DNA from 2 places in the Vagococcus carniphilus genome. Region 2 is predicted to be linked to the other one. Evidence: a T-box and tRNA genes for the amino acid it is inferred to sense, from the RefSeq annotation. Region 2 holds a T-box; the other holds one or more tRNA genes.
The links. A T-box is a leader RNA that pairs with one kind of tRNA and senses whether it is charged. The one in region 2 lies ahead of pheS (phenylalanine--tRNA ligase subunit alpha), so its partner is inferred to be a tRNA-Phe.
Positions count from the first base shown of each region.

Region 1: it has a tRNA-Phe gene. The T-box ahead of pheS (phenylalanine--tRNA ligase subunit alpha) is inferred to sense a tRNA for this amino acid. The anticodon was not compared.

Region 1 is NZ_CP060720.1:185,714-193,706, reverse strand. It holds gene rpiA (ribose-5-phosphate isomerase RpiA) at 1-140, shown strand, start outside; gene gpmA (2,3-diphosphoglycerate-dependent phosphoglycerate mutase) at 160-846, shown strand; gene brnQ (branched-chain amino acid transport system II carrier protein) at 865-2,211, opposite strand; tRNA gene H9L18_RS01020 (tRNA-Glu) at 2,288-2,359, opposite strand; tRNA gene H9L18_RS01015 (tRNA-Ser) at 2,380-2,467, opposite strand; tRNA gene H9L18_RS01010 (tRNA-Ile) at 2,482-2,555, opposite strand; tRNA gene H9L18_RS01005 (tRNA-Gly) at 2,574-2,644, opposite strand; tRNA gene H9L18_RS01000 (tRNA-Phe) at 2,659-2,731, opposite strand; tRNA gene H9L18_RS00995 (tRNA-Asp) at 2,740-2,812, opposite strand; tRNA gene H9L18_RS00990 (tRNA-Met) at 2,816-2,889, opposite strand; tRNA gene H9L18_RS00985 (tRNA-Ser) at 2,901-2,990, opposite strand; tRNA gene H9L18_RS00980 (tRNA-Glu) at 3,003-3,074, opposite strand; tRNA gene H9L18_RS00975 (tRNA-Ser) at 3,095-3,182, opposite strand; tRNA gene H9L18_RS00970 (tRNA-Ile) at 3,197-3,270, opposite strand; tRNA gene H9L18_RS00965 (tRNA-Gly) at 3,289-3,359, opposite strand; tRNA gene H9L18_RS00960 (tRNA-Asp) at 3,374-3,446, opposite strand; tRNA gene H9L18_RS00955 (tRNA-Met) at 3,450-3,523, opposite strand; tRNA gene H9L18_RS00950 (tRNA-Ser) at 3,535-3,624, opposite strand; tRNA gene H9L18_RS00945 (tRNA-Ile) at 3,649-3,722, opposite strand; tRNA gene H9L18_RS00940 (tRNA-Met) at 3,742-3,815, opposite strand; tRNA gene H9L18_RS00935 (tRNA-Pro) at 3,826-3,899, opposite strand; tRNA gene H9L18_RS00930 (tRNA-Arg) at 3,914-3,987, opposite strand; tRNA gene H9L18_RS00925 (tRNA-Leu) at 4,005-4,090, opposite strand; tRNA gene H9L18_RS00920 (tRNA-Gly) at 4,102-4,173, opposite strand; tRNA gene H9L18_RS00915 (tRNA-Thr) at 4,183-4,255, opposite strand; tRNA gene H9L18_RS00910 (tRNA-Leu) at 4,270-4,351, opposite strand; tRNA gene H9L18_RS00905 (tRNA-Lys) at 4,361-4,433, opposite strand; tRNA gene H9L18_RS00900 (tRNA-Val) at 4,443-4,515, opposite strand; rRNA gene rrf (5S ribosomal RNA) at 4,527-4,642, opposite strand; rRNA gene H9L18_RS00890 (23S ribosomal RNA) at 4,724-7,636, opposite strand; tRNA gene H9L18_RS00885 (tRNA-Ala) at 7,824-7,896, opposite strand; rRNA gene H9L18_RS00880 (16S ribosomal RNA) at 7,981-7,993, opposite strand, start outside.
Region 2 is NZ_CP060720.1:1,873,228-1,881,220, reverse strand. It holds gene H9L18_RS09220 (homoserine dehydrogenase) at 1-1,137, shown strand, start outside; gene thrB (homoserine kinase) at 1,153-2,016, shown strand; gene yidC (membrane protein insertase YidC) at 2,079-2,996, opposite strand; gene H9L18_RS09205 (acylphosphatase) at 3,083-3,355, opposite strand; gene H9L18_RS09200 (TrmH family RNA methyltransferase) at 3,470-4,231, shown strand; gene H9L18_RS09195 (HD domain-containing protein) at 4,350-4,850, shown strand; gene H9L18_RS09190 (winged helix-turn-helix transcriptional regulator) at 4,939-5,277, shown strand; T-box leader at 5,326-5,534, shown strand; gene pheS (phenylalanine--tRNA ligase subunit alpha) at 5,588-6,634, shown strand; gene pheT (phenylalanine--tRNA ligase subunit beta) at 6,639-7,993, shown strand, end outside.

The sequences.
Region 1 (7,993 bases), 1.3 Mb from region 2:
TAAATGATCCAAAAGAGCTAGCTACATGGCTTGACCACCAAGTTGGCGTTGTCGAACACGGCTTGTTCTTGGATATCACGACACGTGTCATCATAGGCACCTCTGAAAGTGGCGTTAAAACCATCGAAGTGTCTAGATAACCTAGAAAGGATGGATTACATGAAAAAATTAGTTTTTGTACGACATGGATTAAGTGAGTGGAATGCTCTTAATTTATTTACTGGATGGGAAGATGTCGATTTAAGTGACAAAGGAATTGAAGAAGCAAAAGAAGCTGGGAAAAAAATTAAACAAGCAAATATTTATTTTGATGTTGCCTACACGTCTTATTTAAAACGTGCTATCAAAACTTGCCATTTTGTTCTGGAAGAATCCAATCAACTTTGGATTCCTGAAATAAAATCTTGGCGATTAAATGAACGTCATTACGGAGCTCTCCAAGGATTGAATAAAAAGGAGACAGCTGATAAGTATGGAGCTGATCAAGTTCAACAATGGCGTCGCTCTTATGATACTTTACCTCCACTAATTAGTGAAGATGATCCAAAATCAGCAACAAAAGAACTTAAATACTCACATCTTGATAAAAGAAGTATTCCAGGAGGCGAAAATCTAAAAGTTACTTTAGAGAGGGCTCTCCCTTTTTGGGAAGACGAAATCGCTCCATCCTTGTTAAAAGGAGAAACAGTTCTTGTTGCAGCTCATGGAAATTCACTTAGAGCACTTGCTAAACATATTGAGGGAATTTCAGATGACGATATCATGGCTTTAGAAATTCCAACAGGACAACCTCTTGTTTACGAACTAAATGATGATCTATCTTTAATAAAAAAATATTATTTATAAGAAAAAGGAGACTATCCCTTAAACGGATAATCTCCTTTTTTTATCGACCAATAGTCCGACAATAAGACCTAGAATCGCAACGGTAATCCAACCCATTCCAATATTAAAGAATGGAACAAACTCTCTAGCAAAGCCTAGTAATGATGACACTATATTAGAATCCTTAATATTTTTAGGCAAACTATTTAACGCATCAAAAAACGAAGCAATCATTGTAAAATAAGTAACATATTGATAAATACTTTTTTTATCACCAATCCATTGACTACAAAGTCCCATTATGATTAAAGTCATTGCTAATGGATAAATAAACATCAAAACTGGAGTTGAAATTTGAATTATTTCATTCAAACCAACGTTAGCAATTAAAGCTGCCAACAAAATACAACCAACTGTGAAAAATGTATAAGATTTAGACGGATACAACTCATTAAAAGTTCTTCCAAAAGAAGTGCTTAATCCAATAGCTGTTTTTAAACAAGCAACAATAACTATTGCCGCTAGTAAGACACTACCAACAGTTCCCAAATAATGGTCTGCAATTTGGGCAAGAGTAATACCGCCATTTTTATTTAAGTTTAATGTGCCTAAACTCATTGTTCCAACAAATGAAAGTAGAGTGTAAATAATTCCCATTAGCACAATACCAAATAGTCCGGATTTAGTTGTCTCTTTCGCAACTAAAACGGGATCTTTAATCCCCAAAGCTTGAACATTTTCAATAATTATCATTCCAAAAGCAAGTGCTGCTAAAGCATCTAACGTATTATACCCATCTGTAAAACCTTTAAAAAAAGCTCCATTTGAATACGCCGGCTGGACAGCAGCAGATGAAACAGAACCCAGTGGTGATATAAACGCCATTGCCAATAAAATAAATAATAATAACAAAAATAATGGTGTTAAAAATTTCCCAATGTAGTCTAGAATTTTACTCGGTTTACGTGAAAAAAACCATACAATAATAAAGAAAACAGCACTAAAAAATAATAGATACATCTTCTGTTTAGACTCTGGTAAAAAAGGGGCTAGCGCAATTTCAAAAGAAGTGCTAGCTAAACGGGGCATCGCAAAAAAAGGCCCTATTACCAAATACAAAACACTAGTAAATATCATTCCATATTTTTTATTCACCTTGCTCGAAAGTTCACATAAATCCTTACTCATAGACAATCCGAACGCAATGATACCTAAAAATGGTAATCCAATTCCAGTAGTTAAAAATCCTAGATTTGCACTTACAATATTAGCTCCTGCTTCTTGTCCCATTTGAATAGGAAAAATCAAATTTCCTGCACCAAAAAATAAACCAAAAATAAGTGAACCAATGAAAAGACTTTCTTTTAATTCAAGTCGCTTTTTCATTCAACCAACACTCCTTTTTTCTTTAAATAAAAGAAAAAAAGCTTAAAATTGAATTAATCAATTTTAAGCTTTTTTATGACCCGTACGGGACTCGAACCCGTGTTACCGCCGTGAAAGGGCGGTGTCTTAACCGCTTGACCAACGGGCCTGATTAAAAAAATACTACTATGGAGAAGGAGGGATTTGAACCCTCGCGCCAGTTACCCGACCTACACCCTTAGCAGGGGCGCCTCTTCAGCCACTTGAGTACTTCTCCATCCTAAAAATTAATGGGCCTAAATGGACTCGAACCATCGACCTCACGCTTATCAGGCGTGCGCTCTAACCAGCTGAGCTATAGGCCCCTTTTCTTTTTAAGAAAAAGCGGGTGACGAGAATCGAACTCGCGACAACAGCTTGGAAGGCTGTAGTTTTACCACTAAACTACACCCGCGAGTGGTAAAAAAGTGGCGCAAGACAGAATCGAACTGCCGACACACGGAGCTTCAATCCGTTGCTCTACCAACTGAGCTACTGCGCCAAAAAAAACGGTCCCGACGGGATTTGAACCCGCGATCTCCTGCGTGACAGGCAGGCATGTTAACCCCTACACCACGGAACCTAATTGCGGAGGCAGGATTTGAACCTACGACCTTCGGGTTATGAGCCCGACGAGCTACCTGACTGCTCCACTCCGCGATATTATTATAAGGAGGATAAGGGATTCGAACCCTTGCGTGCTTTTACACACCTGACGGTTTTCAAGACCGTTCCCTTCAGCCGAACTTGGGTAATCCTCCAAAAAAAAACAATGACCCGTACGGGACTCGAACCCGTGTTACCGCCGTGAAAGGGCGGTGTCTTAACCGCTTGACCAACGGGCCTGATTAAAAAAATACTACTATGGAGAAGGAGGGATTTGAACCCTCGCGCCAGTTACCCGACCTACACCCTTAGCAGGGGCGCCTCTTCAGCCACTTGAGTACTTCTCCATCCTAAAAATTAATGGGCCTAAATGGACTCGAACCATCGACCTCACGCTTATCAGGCGTGCGCTCTAACCAGCTGAGCTATAGGCCCCTTTTCTTTTTAAGAAAAAGCGGGTGACGAGAATCGAACTCGCGACAACAGCTTGGAAGGCTGTAGTTTTACCACTAAACTACACCCGCGGTAAAATTAAAAACGGTCCCGACGGGATTTGAACCCGCGATCTCCTGCGTGACAGGCAGGCATGTTAACCCCTACACCACGGAACCTAATTGCGGAGGCAGGATTTGAACCTACGACCTTCGGGTTATGAGCCCGACGAGCTACCTAACTGCTCCACTCCGCGATATTATTATAAGGAGGATAAGGGATTCGAACCCTTGCGTGCTTTTACACACCTGACGGTTTTCAAGACCGTTCCCTTCAGCCGGACTTGGGTAATCCTCCAAATTATGATTTTTGTCTCCACAATGGACCTTGTAGGACTCGAACCTACGACCGCCCGGTTATGAGCCGGGAGCTCTAACCAACTGAGCTAAAGGTCCAAGTTCCGAATAAAAACAATCGCGGCGGAGGGGATCGAACCCCCGACCTCCCGGGTATGAACCGGACGCTCTAGCCAGCTGAGCTACACCGCGAAAATAATAATCGGGAAGACAGGATTCGAACCTGCGACCCCTTGGTCCCAAACCAAGTGCTCTACCAAGCTGAGCTACTTCCCGTATTATCTTTTAAACGCGCCCAAGAGGAGTCGAACCCCTAACCTTCTGATCCGTAGTCAGACACTCTATCCAATTGAGCTATGGGCGCTTAAATATATTTAACTATGCCGAGGACCGGAATCGAACCGGTACGGAGATCACTCTCCGCAGGATTTTAAGTCCTGTGCGTCTGCCAGTTCCGCCACCCCGGCTGGAACATAAAAGCGGAAGACGGGGTTCGAACCCGCGACCCCCACCTTGGCAAGGTGATGTTCTACCACTGAACTACTTCCGCTTAAAGAAGTGCCGGCTAAAGGACTTGAACCCTCGACCCTCTGATTACAAATCAGATGCTCTACCAACTGAGCTAAGCCGGCTTTTAAATTTTAAGTGCGGGTGAAGGGACTTGAACCCCCACGCCGTTAGGCGCTAGATCCTAAATCTAGTGCGTCTGCCAATTCCGCCACACCCGCATATAAAAATGACCCGTACTGGGCTCGAACCAGTGACCCTCTGATTAAAAGTCAGATGCTCTACCAACTGAGCTAACGAGTCTTTTTAGAATGGAGGTTAACGGGATCGAACCGCTGACCCCCTGCTTGTAAGGCAGGTGCTCTCCCAGCTGAGCTAAACCTCCAAAACGCATTTGCATGGCGACGTCCTACTCTCACAAAGGGAAACCCTTCACTACCCTCGGCGCTAAAAAGCTTAACTTCTGTGTTCGGCATGGGAACAGGTGTATCCTTCTTGCCATCATCGCCACACTTACGTGCGTTATATTCTATTGAGTGATTATTCACTCAAAACTGGATGTTTTAGTTATATTCAACATTGTCACCGATATTTTGGTTAAGTCCTCGACCGATTAGTACTAGTCCGCTCCGTACATCGCTGCACTTCCACTCCTAGCCTATCTACCTGATCATCTTTCAGGGGTCTTACTTTCTTAAAGAAATGGGAAATCTCATCTTGAGGGGGGCTTCACGCTTAGATGCTTTCAGCGTTTATCCCGTCCATACATAGCTACCCAGCAATGCCCTTGGCAGAACAACTGGTACACCAGAGGTATGTCCATCCCGGTCCTCTCGTACTAAGGACAGCTCCTCTCAAATTTCCAACGCCCGCGACGGATAGGGACCGAACTGTCTCACGACGTTCTGAACCCAGCTCGCGTGCCGCTTTAATGGGCGAACAGCCCAACCCTTGGGACCGACTACAGCCCCAGGATGCGACGAGCCGACATCGAGGTGCCAAACCTCCCCGTCGATGTGAACTCTTGGGGGAGATAAGCCTGTTATCCCCAGGGTAGCTTTTATCCGTTGAGCGATGGCCCTTCCATGCGGAACCACCGGATCACTAAGCCCGACTTTCGTCCCTGCTCGAGTTGTAGCTCTCGCAGTCAAGCTCCCTTCTGCCTTTGCACTCTACGAATGATTTCCAACCATTCTGAGGGAACCTTTGGGCGCCTCCGTTACATTTTAGGAGGCGACCGCCCCAGTCAAACTGTCCATCTGACACTGTCTCCCGCCACGATAAGTGGCGCGGGTTAGAATGGTCATAACACAAGGGTAGTATCCCACCAATGCCTCCCTCGAGACTAGCGTCCCGAGCTCTACGGCTCCTACCTATCCTGTACATGTGTCACAAACATTCAATATCAAACTACAGTAAAGCTCCATGGGGTCTTTCCGTCCTGTCGCGGGTAACCTGCATCTTCACAGGTACTAAAATTTCACCGAGTCTCTCGTTGAGACAGTGCCCAAATCGTTACGCCTTTCGTGCGGGTCGGAACTTACCCGACAAGGAATTTCGCTACCTTAGGACCGTTATAGTTACGGCCGCCGTTTACTGGGGCTTCAATTCTGAGCTTCGCTATTGCTAACCCATCCTCTTAACCTTCCAGCACCGGGCAGGCGTCAGCCCCTATACGTCATCTTTCGATTTTGCAGAGACCTGTGTTTTTGATAAACAGTCGCTTGGGCCTATTCACTGCGGCTGAACTTGCGTTCAGCACCCCTTCTCCCTAAGTTACGGGGTCATTTTGCCGAGTTCCTTAACGAGAGTTCTCTCGCTCACCTTAGGATTCTCTCCTCGACTACCTGTGTCGGTTTGCGGTACGGGCCGTTTGTTTCTAACTAGAAGCTTTTCTTGGCAGTGTGATATTAAGACTTCGGTACTAAATTTCCCTCCTCATCACAACTTGTCCTTAGAGATAAAAGCATTTGACTCTTATCAAGACTTATTGCTTGAACGCACATATCCAACAGTGCGAACTTGTAACCTACTGCGTCCCTCCATTGTTCAAACAAAACAAACGGGTACAGGAATCTCAACCTGTTATCCATCGCCTACGCCTATCGGCCTCGGCTTAGGTCCCGACTAACCCTGGGAGGACGAGCCTTCCCCAGGAAACCTTAGTCATTCGGTGGACAGGATTCTCACCTGTCTTTCGCTACTCATACCGGCATTCTCACTTCTAAGCGCTCCACCAGTCCTTACGATCTAGCTTCGACGCCCTTAGAACGCTCTCCTACCATAGAACCAAAAGGTTCTATCCACAGCTTCGGTAATATGTTTAGCCCCGGTACATTTTCGGCGCAAGGGCACTCGACTAGTGAGCTATTACGCACTCTTTAAATGATGGCTGCTTCTGAGCCAACATCCTAGTTGTTTGTGCACCCTCACATCCTTTTCCACTTAACATATATTTGGGGACCTTAGCTGGTGGTCTGGGCTGTTTCCCTTTCGACAATGGATCTTATCACTCACTGTCTGACTCCCGGACATAAATGAATGGCATTCGGAGTTTATCTGAATTCGGTAACCCAAGACGGGCCCCTAGTCCAAACAGTGCTCTACCTCCATCATTCTTAATTCCGAGGCTAGCCCTAAAGCTATTTCGGAGAGAACCAGCTATCTCCAAGTTCGTTTGGAATTTCTCCGCTACCCACACCTCATCCCCGCACTTTTCAACGTACGTGGGTTCGGTCCTCCAGTGCGTTTTACCGCACCTTCAACCTGGACATGGGTAGGTCACATGGTTTCGGGTCTACGACTACATACTCACTCGCCCTATTCAGACTCGCTTTCGCTACGGCTCCGCTTCTTCAGCTTAACCTCGCATGCAATCGTAACTCGCCGGTTCATTCTGCAAAAGGCACGCCATCACCCATTAACGGGCTCTGACTTGTTGTAGGCACACGGTTTCAGGTTCTATTTCACTCCCCTTCCGGGGTGCTTTTCACCTTTCCCTCACGGTACTGGTTCACTATCGGTCACTAGAGAGTATTTAGCCTTGGGAGATGGTCCTCCCGGATTCCGACGGAATTTCTCGTGTTCCGCCGTACTCAGGATACTCATAGGTGTGTTGTCGATTTCGTCTACGGGGCTTTTACCCGCTCCGGCTGATCTTTCCAGATCGATTCAACTATCCACAACAGCTACCACAGCTGAGTCCTACAACCCCAAGAAGCAAGCTTCTTGGTTTGGGCTGTTTCCGTTTCGCTCGCCGCTACTAAGGAAATCGAATTTTCTTTCTCTTCCTGCAGGTACTTAGATGTTTCAGTTCTCTGCGTCTACCTCTAACAAGCTATGTATTCACTTGAAAGTAACATCCTATAAAAGATGCTGGGTTCCCCCATTCGGAAATCTCTGGATCATAGCTTACTTACAGCTCCCCAAAGCATATCGGAGTTAGTCCCGTCCTTCATCGGCTTCTAGTGCCAAGGCATCCACCGTGCGCCCTTATTCACTTAACCTTTTCTAACTATATATGAGTTAGATGTTTCTGATTTTACTTAAATAGCGATATTCAAGTAAAACTATTTATGTATCACAATTTTACTAATAAAACTGATCAACTCGGTGTGTTAAAAATTAATGTTGATGTCTAACTTCAACTATCCAGTTTTCAATGAACAATACAATTGGTGTCAAAGACACCAATGGAGCCTAGCGGGATCGAACCGCTGACCTCCTGCGTGCAAGGCAGGCGCTCTCCCAGCTGAGCTAAGGCCCCTATTTAGATATATATAAACAAGAGAATAAATCTCTCAAAACTGAACAAAGTAAGTACCAATGTGTTTTCCGTAATATTCCTTAGAAAGGAGGTGATC
Region 2 (7,993 bases):
GAAGCAAAGCAAAATCTAGCTCAAATATATGGAATTGAATTAACGACTTCTCTTGAAGAGATTGTTAATGACGAGTCAATTGATGTGGTTGTAGAAGTCATGGGAGGAACTACTTTTGCAAAAGAAGCCATAGAACAGGCTTTAAGAAATAAAAAACATGTTGTGACAGCAAATAAAGATTTAATAGCTCAATATGGGGAAGAACTTGTGTTACTGGCTAAAGAAAATCAGGTTTATTTGTATTATGAAGCAGCTGTTGCTGGAGGAATACCAATCTTAAGAACATTAGCAACAAGTTTAGCAAGTGATGATATTACAGGCCTATACGGCATCATTAATGGCACAACTAATTTTATGCTAAGTCAAATGGCTGAACAAGAATTGAGCTATGAAAAAGCTTTGGGCAAAGCTCAAAAACTTGGGTTTGCTGAAAGTGATCCAACGAATGATGTTGAAGGAATTGATGCAGCTTATAAAATGATTATCTTGACCAAATTTGCATTAGGCATGTCTCTTTCTTTAGAGGATATATCAATTCAGGGTATTTCTGATGTGACTTTAGAAGAGATTAAATTAGCTGATAAACTAGGCTATAAAATAAAATTATTAGGCGCTTTAAAAAGAGATGAAGTGGGAGTAGATGTTGAAGTTTGCCCGATTGGTGTTTCCAATAATCATCCTTTAAGTACAGTAGAAAATGAAATGAATGCTATATTCGTCGAAAGCACAGGAATTGGAGAATCAATGTTTTATGGGCCAGGAGCTGGAGCTAAACCAACCGCAACAAGTGTTGTAAGTGACTTAGTGACTATTGGAAAAAATTTAAAAAATCAAGCAAAAGTAAGTCAATTTAATGAATTGAGTGTAGAAAAAAAGTTGGTAGATAAATCACAAGTTGTTTCAAAAAGAATGCTTTTCTTACAAAGTAAATCCGAAGAATCTCAATTGAAAAGCATTCAATTATTTTTTGAAAAAGAAGGGATTGAGATTCGAAAAGTGACGGGGCAAGTGGAAAATTCTACGACGATTTATTCGATTATAACGGATGAAATGACAGATTTTTCTATCAAAAATTGTCAAGATAAGATATCAGAAGAATTATCAATTAATGTTTTATCGCATTATAAAGTATTGTAAAAAGGAGTAAACAAAATGAAAATACGCGTACCAGCTACTACGGCTAATTTGGGACCGGGGTTTGATTCATTTGGATTAGCGCTGACAATGTATTTGGAATTAGAGGTATTAGAAGAAACGAAAGAATGGGAGATTGAGCATGAGCTTGATAATATCCCACGAGATGAAACCAATTTAATTATTAAAACCGCTACACATGTTTGTCCTAATTTATCACCCCATCACTTAAAGATGACAACAGATATACCAACAGCAAGAGGTTTAGGAAGTAGTTCATCTGCGATTGTGGCAGGAATCGAGTTAGCTAATCAATTAGGTCATCTTAATTTATCAAAGGAAAAGATAGTTGAAATAGCAACAGAAGTAGAAGGCCATCCTGATAATGTAGCACCGGCTATTTTAGGAGGATTTGTGGTAGCCAATAAAATTGAAGAGCATATTTATTATACGCAACACAATTTTCCAGAGTGCGAACTCATTATAGCCATTCCTAACTACGAATTACTAACATCAGCAAGTCGTCAAGTTTTACCTGAAAGACTAACCTATGAATATGCTGTAGAAGCAAGTAGCATAGCTAATGTTGCATTAAGCTCTTTGCTATCTGGTAACTTAGAGCAAGCATGCTTCCTAATGGAACAAGATAAATGGCATGAACCTTTTCGAGCAGCACTAGTGCCGGAGTTAAAGAGAATAAGAGAAGAAAAGAATCAGTTAGGTTTTTATACGGCTCTCTTAAGTGGTGCTGGTCCAACGATTTTAATTTTATGTCCGAAAGAATCTTTAGTTAAAACAAAAAACTTTATAAAAGAAAAATTTAAAACTTTCGATATCCAACACGTCAGAGTTCAATCAACAGGGGTTGAGATAGTTGCCTAATGTTGGCGAAAATTTTCTAACAAACAAAAACGAGACTGACAATTAAGTCAGCCTCGTTTGTTTTATTTACGTTGTTGTTTCCCAGCATTTCGACCTGTACCATTATTTTTTGGTTTAGCAGGAGTTGCTTTTGCCTTAGGGGTAACATCTTTCACAGTTGGTTTAACTGCTTTAATTGGTTTTTTCGCTAATTGTTCAGCGATTTGTGCTTTAACTTTAGGTTTGTGGTAAAGGTTTGTAATCAATGATTGAATACAACTGAAAATACCACCGACTACCCAGTAAAGTGTTACACCAGCTGGCGCGTTGATTGAGAACATAACAATCATGATAGGTGACATATAACTCATCATCTTCATTTGTTTTTTCTGCTCAGGCGACATACCAATCATGCTGATATAACTTTGTAGGAAGTAACTAATACCTGCCAAAGCAACAAAGACAAGACTACGACTTCCTAAATCAATTCCTAAAAAGACAGATTCATTGATTCCAGGTGTAAATTTAGCAGCGTAGAAAAGGGCTGTAAAGATAGGCATTTGAATTAATAAAGGAAGACATCCCATGCCACCCATGATATTAATATCATTATCTTTATAAACTTGTTGTAAATCTTTTTGAGCTTCCATGCGCTCTTCGTTTGTAGCAGCAGATTTCATTCTTGCATTGATGTCATCAGTGTAAGGTTTGACAGCTGCCATTTTTTCTTGTTGAATCATTGATTTTTTCATTTGACTCAGGCCAAGTGGCATAATAATCAAACGAACGATGATTGTTAAGAGAATGATGGCTAAACCAAAACCAAGTCCCCAATCATCAGCTAAAAATTTAATCATACTACTCATTGGTTTAACTAAGAAGTTATAAACAAATCCTTCTCCAGTGGGATTACCAGACTTATCAGCTTTAACACAACCTGATAAGAAGATTAATAATCCGAATAAGCCAGATGTTAATATCCATCGTTTTAATCGTTTCATTTAATTCGTTCCTTTACTTTAATCTACACAAAGATTACTATATCTAAAATCATCTTATATTTCAATCTAAATATGAAATATATTTTTTAATAAGTGACAGCAAAATCATGATAATCTTCAAAATTAGCTGTTTCTTTTAAGTCTAAATGGTCAACATATCCAAATGGCGCCGGAGATTTTTTGATTTCTTCGATGAATTGTTTAACGACTGCTTCACTACCCATAGCTTCAATGTAAACATCACCATTTGCTTCATTTTTAACGATTCCTAAAACACCTAATTGATCAGCTACTATTTTAGTCATATATCTGAAACCAACACCTTGCACTCTTCCTGAAACCGTCATTGTTACTTTCATTAGCTTAACCTCCCAATTTATTTCATAAGTTATTATACCTTGAAAAATTAGGAATGAACAATCTGTCAATTTGGAAAAAATTTGTTATAATAAACGAGATTGCGAGGGATAACCGTGAAAATAATAGAATCAGCTAAAAATGATTGGATTAAACAAATAAAAAAATTAGAAAAAAAGAAATTTAGAGATTTAGAAAATAGATATTTAATTGAGGGAGAACATTTAGTAGAAGAAGCCCTAAATTATGGTGGAGATATTCAGTTTGTTTTAGTAACTGAAGAAAGTTTGCCTTCTTATGCGTATATTTTAGAAAAGATCGAAGAGGATAAAAAAGTTCAAGTGACTTATGAGGTTATCAAACACTTATCGACATTACCTAGCCCGCAACCTATTATGGCAATTGTTGGGAAGGAAAATAAAATAGCTACTACTAGGGTAACAAGTCACGTTCTTCTCTTAGATAACGTTCAAGATCCTGGAAATGTAGGAACAATGATTCGAACAGCAGATGCTGCTGGTTTTTCTAAAGTTGTCTTAGGAAAAGGGACTGCAGATGTTTACAGTCCAAAAGTCGTCAGATCAATGCAAGGTAGTCAGTTTCATATTAAATTAGAAGAAACTGAATTAATTGAAACAATTGCTGGACTGAGAGAAGAAGCTTACCAAATTTATGGAACTGAATTAAATGAAGAGGCTATTTCATTTAAAGATATTGAAAAGTCAGAAAAAATAGCGATTCTCATGGGAAATGAAGGCCAAGGTGTGTCAGCTGATTTACTAAAAGAAACGGATCAAAATATTTTTATTCCAATGAAGGGACATGCAGAATCACTAAATGTTGCAGTAGCCGCTGGAATTGTCATGTTTTCTCTTTAAAATATTACGAAATTATTAAGTCCGTCTATTAAGGTAGAAATCAAGAGAATTTCATGCTAAAATACATTAAAATGATTTATGAAATAGACATTTTATCGAAGGAAAGTGAAAGAGACCTATGACATTAGACTGGAAAAATGATATTGAATATTTAGAGTTAGTAGAAGATTTAATGTATACAGAAGACGTTCAAAGCTTATCAGCCTTTAAACAACATCGTTATTCAAACAGATTGGAACATTCAATTAATGTTTCTTATAGAAGTTTTTTATTAGCAAAAAAATGGAATGGTAACTTGAGAGCTACTGCTAGAGCAGGCCTTTTACATGACTTATTTCATTATGATTGGCGAACTGAAAAACAAGCAGAAGGTTCTCATGCTTACGCACATCCACGTGTTGCTTTAAGCAATGCCAAAAAATTAACTGAAATTTCAAAACTAGAAGAAGATATTATTGTGAAGCATATGTTTGGTGCAACAGTTGCACCACCTAAATACAAGGAAAGTTATATTGTAACTTTAGTTGATAAATATTGTGCTTGTGAAGAGGTTATTGTTCCTTTTTATCAAAGAGCCAAATTTAAAGCATCAACTTACTTTGGATTAGCAAATGTATAATGTTTGAGCCGACTTACTATGAATAGTCGGCTTTTTGATTTATAATTACGATGATACTTCAAATATTAACAATAAATGAGGTGAGATAATGGAAACATGTGAAAGTCGAAAATTTACCCTATGTCCAAAGTTTGAAAAAACTTTTGAAATTTTAGGAAAAAAATGGAATGGATTAATATTAGATGTTTTGATAGAAGATGGCCCGCAACGATTTGTAGAATTAGCAGGTAAAGTGCCAGAAGTTAGTGATCGTGTCTTAGTTGAAAGATTAAAAGAACTAGAAGAAAAAGGACTCGTAGATCGAACGGTATCAAACGAAGAAAAAAATCGTGTTGAATATAGCTTAACTACTAAAGGAACAGATTTAAAACCTGTCATGGACGAAATTAAGTCATGGGGTGAGAAGTGGGTCGATGTACAAGAATAATCTTGACCTGCGACTTAATATCTTGTAGTATTGAATGCAAGTAAATAATAAAAAACGTAAAGAGAAAAGAGTAACTTAGTTATTTTTCAAAAGGGAGACTTGTCACAGACTGAAAGCAAGTTGTTAAAGACCTAGGCGAAGTTCACTTCTCAAGTTGTTTATAGAACAGTAATAAACCGGTGAATTCATCGTTAACAAAAAGAGTGTACACTTTTTAAGTGTAAATGAGGATGGTACCGCGAGACATCGTTCCTTTTTATAAGGAATGATGTCTTTTTTTGTTGCTAAAAAAGAAAGGATGGAACAAAAAATGTCTTTAAAAGAAACATTGGAACAATTAAAAGAAGAAACATTGGCAAAAATTGGTTCGACACAAAACCTAGATCATTTGAATGAAATTCGTGTCCAAATTTTAGGTAAAAAAGGATCAATTACTGAAGTTTTACGTGGAATGAAGGATTTAGAACCAGAAATGCGTCCTGTTGTGGGAAGTTTTGCAAATGAGATTAGAGACCATTTAACAGAAGAATTGGAAGAGAAAAAAGCTGAATTAGAACAATTAGCTATTAACGAAGCGCTTGAAAAAGAAACGTTAGACGTAACACTTCCAGGAGATGAATTAAACACAGGAACACCTCATATTTTAACGCAAGTTATGGAAGAAATTGAAGATGTATTCTTAGGTTTAGGTTATGAAGTGATTGAAGGTTATGAAGTAGAGCAAGATCATTACAACTTTGAGCGAATGAACATTCCTCAAGACCATCCAGCTCGTGACATGCATGATTCATTTTATATTAATGATGATGTCTTGTTAAGAACACATACATCACCAATTCAAGCAAGAACAATGGAAAAACATGATTTTTCAAAAGGTTCATTGCGTATGATTAGTCCAGGGAAAGTTTTCCGTCGTGATAGTGATGATGCTACTCATAGTCATCAGTTCCACCAAATTGAAGGATTAGTTGTAGATGAAAATATTACTATGGGAGACTTAAAAGGGACTCTTGAAGTATTACTTAAAAAATTATTTGGTGAAGACCGTGAAATTCGTTTACGTCCAAGTTACTTCCCATTTACAGAACCTTCAGTAGAAGTTGATATTAGCTGTTTCAAATGTGGTGGCAAAGGCTGTAACGTTTGTAAGCAAACAGGCTGGATTGAAATTTTAGGTGCAGGTGTGATTCATCCACGCGTTCTTGAAATGTCTGGTATTGATTCAAATAAATATAGTGGATTTGCCTTTGGTTTAGGACCAGATAGAGTTGCTATGTTGAAATACGGTGTGAATGATATTCGTTATTTCTACCAAAATGATTTACGATTCTTAGAACAATTCAAAGTAAAGGGGTAAGAAAATGTTAGTTTCATATAAATGGTTAAAAAAATTAGTTGATCTTGAAAATATTACACCAGACGAATTAGCAGATAAAATGTCTCGTTCTGGAATTGAAGTAGAAGATGTTGTTATTCCTGAAGAAGGATTGAAAAAAATTGTCGTAGGTGACGTGAAAGAATGTGTCCCTCATCCTGACAGTGACCACTTATCAATCACTCAAGTGGATGTAGGTGAAGAAGAGTTATACCAAATCGTATGTGGCGCACCAAACATCCAAGCAGGTAAAAAAGTAATTGTGGCATTACCAAATTCTCGTATTACAGGTAATGTGAAAATCAAAAAAGGTAAAATGCGTGGTGAAGTATCATTAGGAATGATTTGTTCTTTAGAGGAATTAGGCTATTCAAATAGCGTTGTTCCTAAAGAATATGCAGATGGTATTTACTTCTTACCTGAAGAGGCGATTCCTGGTGAGCTAGTTTTCTCTTATCTTGAAATGGATGATGCAATTATTGAATTGTCAATTACTCCAAACAGAGCAGATGCACTAAGCTTACGTGGTGTAGCTCATGAAGTAGCAGCAATTTATGATCGTAAAACTAATTTCCCAACGAAAGAATTAGTTGAAGCAACAGACGACTCAATTAATGATTATGTGAGTGTCTCAGTTGCAGATGAAAAAGAAGTTCCAACTTACCGCATGCGTGTGATTAAAGATGTTACAATTCAAGAAAGTCCAATGTGGTTACAAACACTTTTAATGAATGAAGGAATTCGACCAATCAATAACGTAGTGGACGTTACAAACTATGTTCTTTTATTATTTGGTCAACCACAACATGCCTTTGATTATGATAAATTAGGTAGCAAAGAAATTAAGGTTCGTCGTGCAACTAACGAAGAAAAATTAGTAACATTAGATGAAGTTGAAAGAGAATTATCAACTGAAAACCTAGTGATTACAAATGGTTCAACACCAATTGCTTTAGCAGGTGTTATGGGTGGATTTGATTCAGAAATTACTGAAACAACTACAACAGTAGCACTGGAAACAGCTTTATTTGATCCAACCTTAACACGTAGAACAGCAAGAAACTTTGGGTTAGCTAGTGAATCAAGTAAGCGATTTGAACGTGGTATTAATACAGCAACAGTAGAAGAAGCAAGTAACTTTGCTGCTCAAATGATTGCTGAATTAAGTGGCGGGATTGTTGTAAAAGGTGAAGCTATTAGTAGTGATTACCAAAAAGAAGACGTTATTGTTTCTATTACTTTAAATAAAATCAATCGTTCATTAGGAACAGATTTATCTTTAGAAGAGGTTTCAACTATTTTTAATAGTTTAGGATTTGAGCATACGAAAGAGAATGAGAC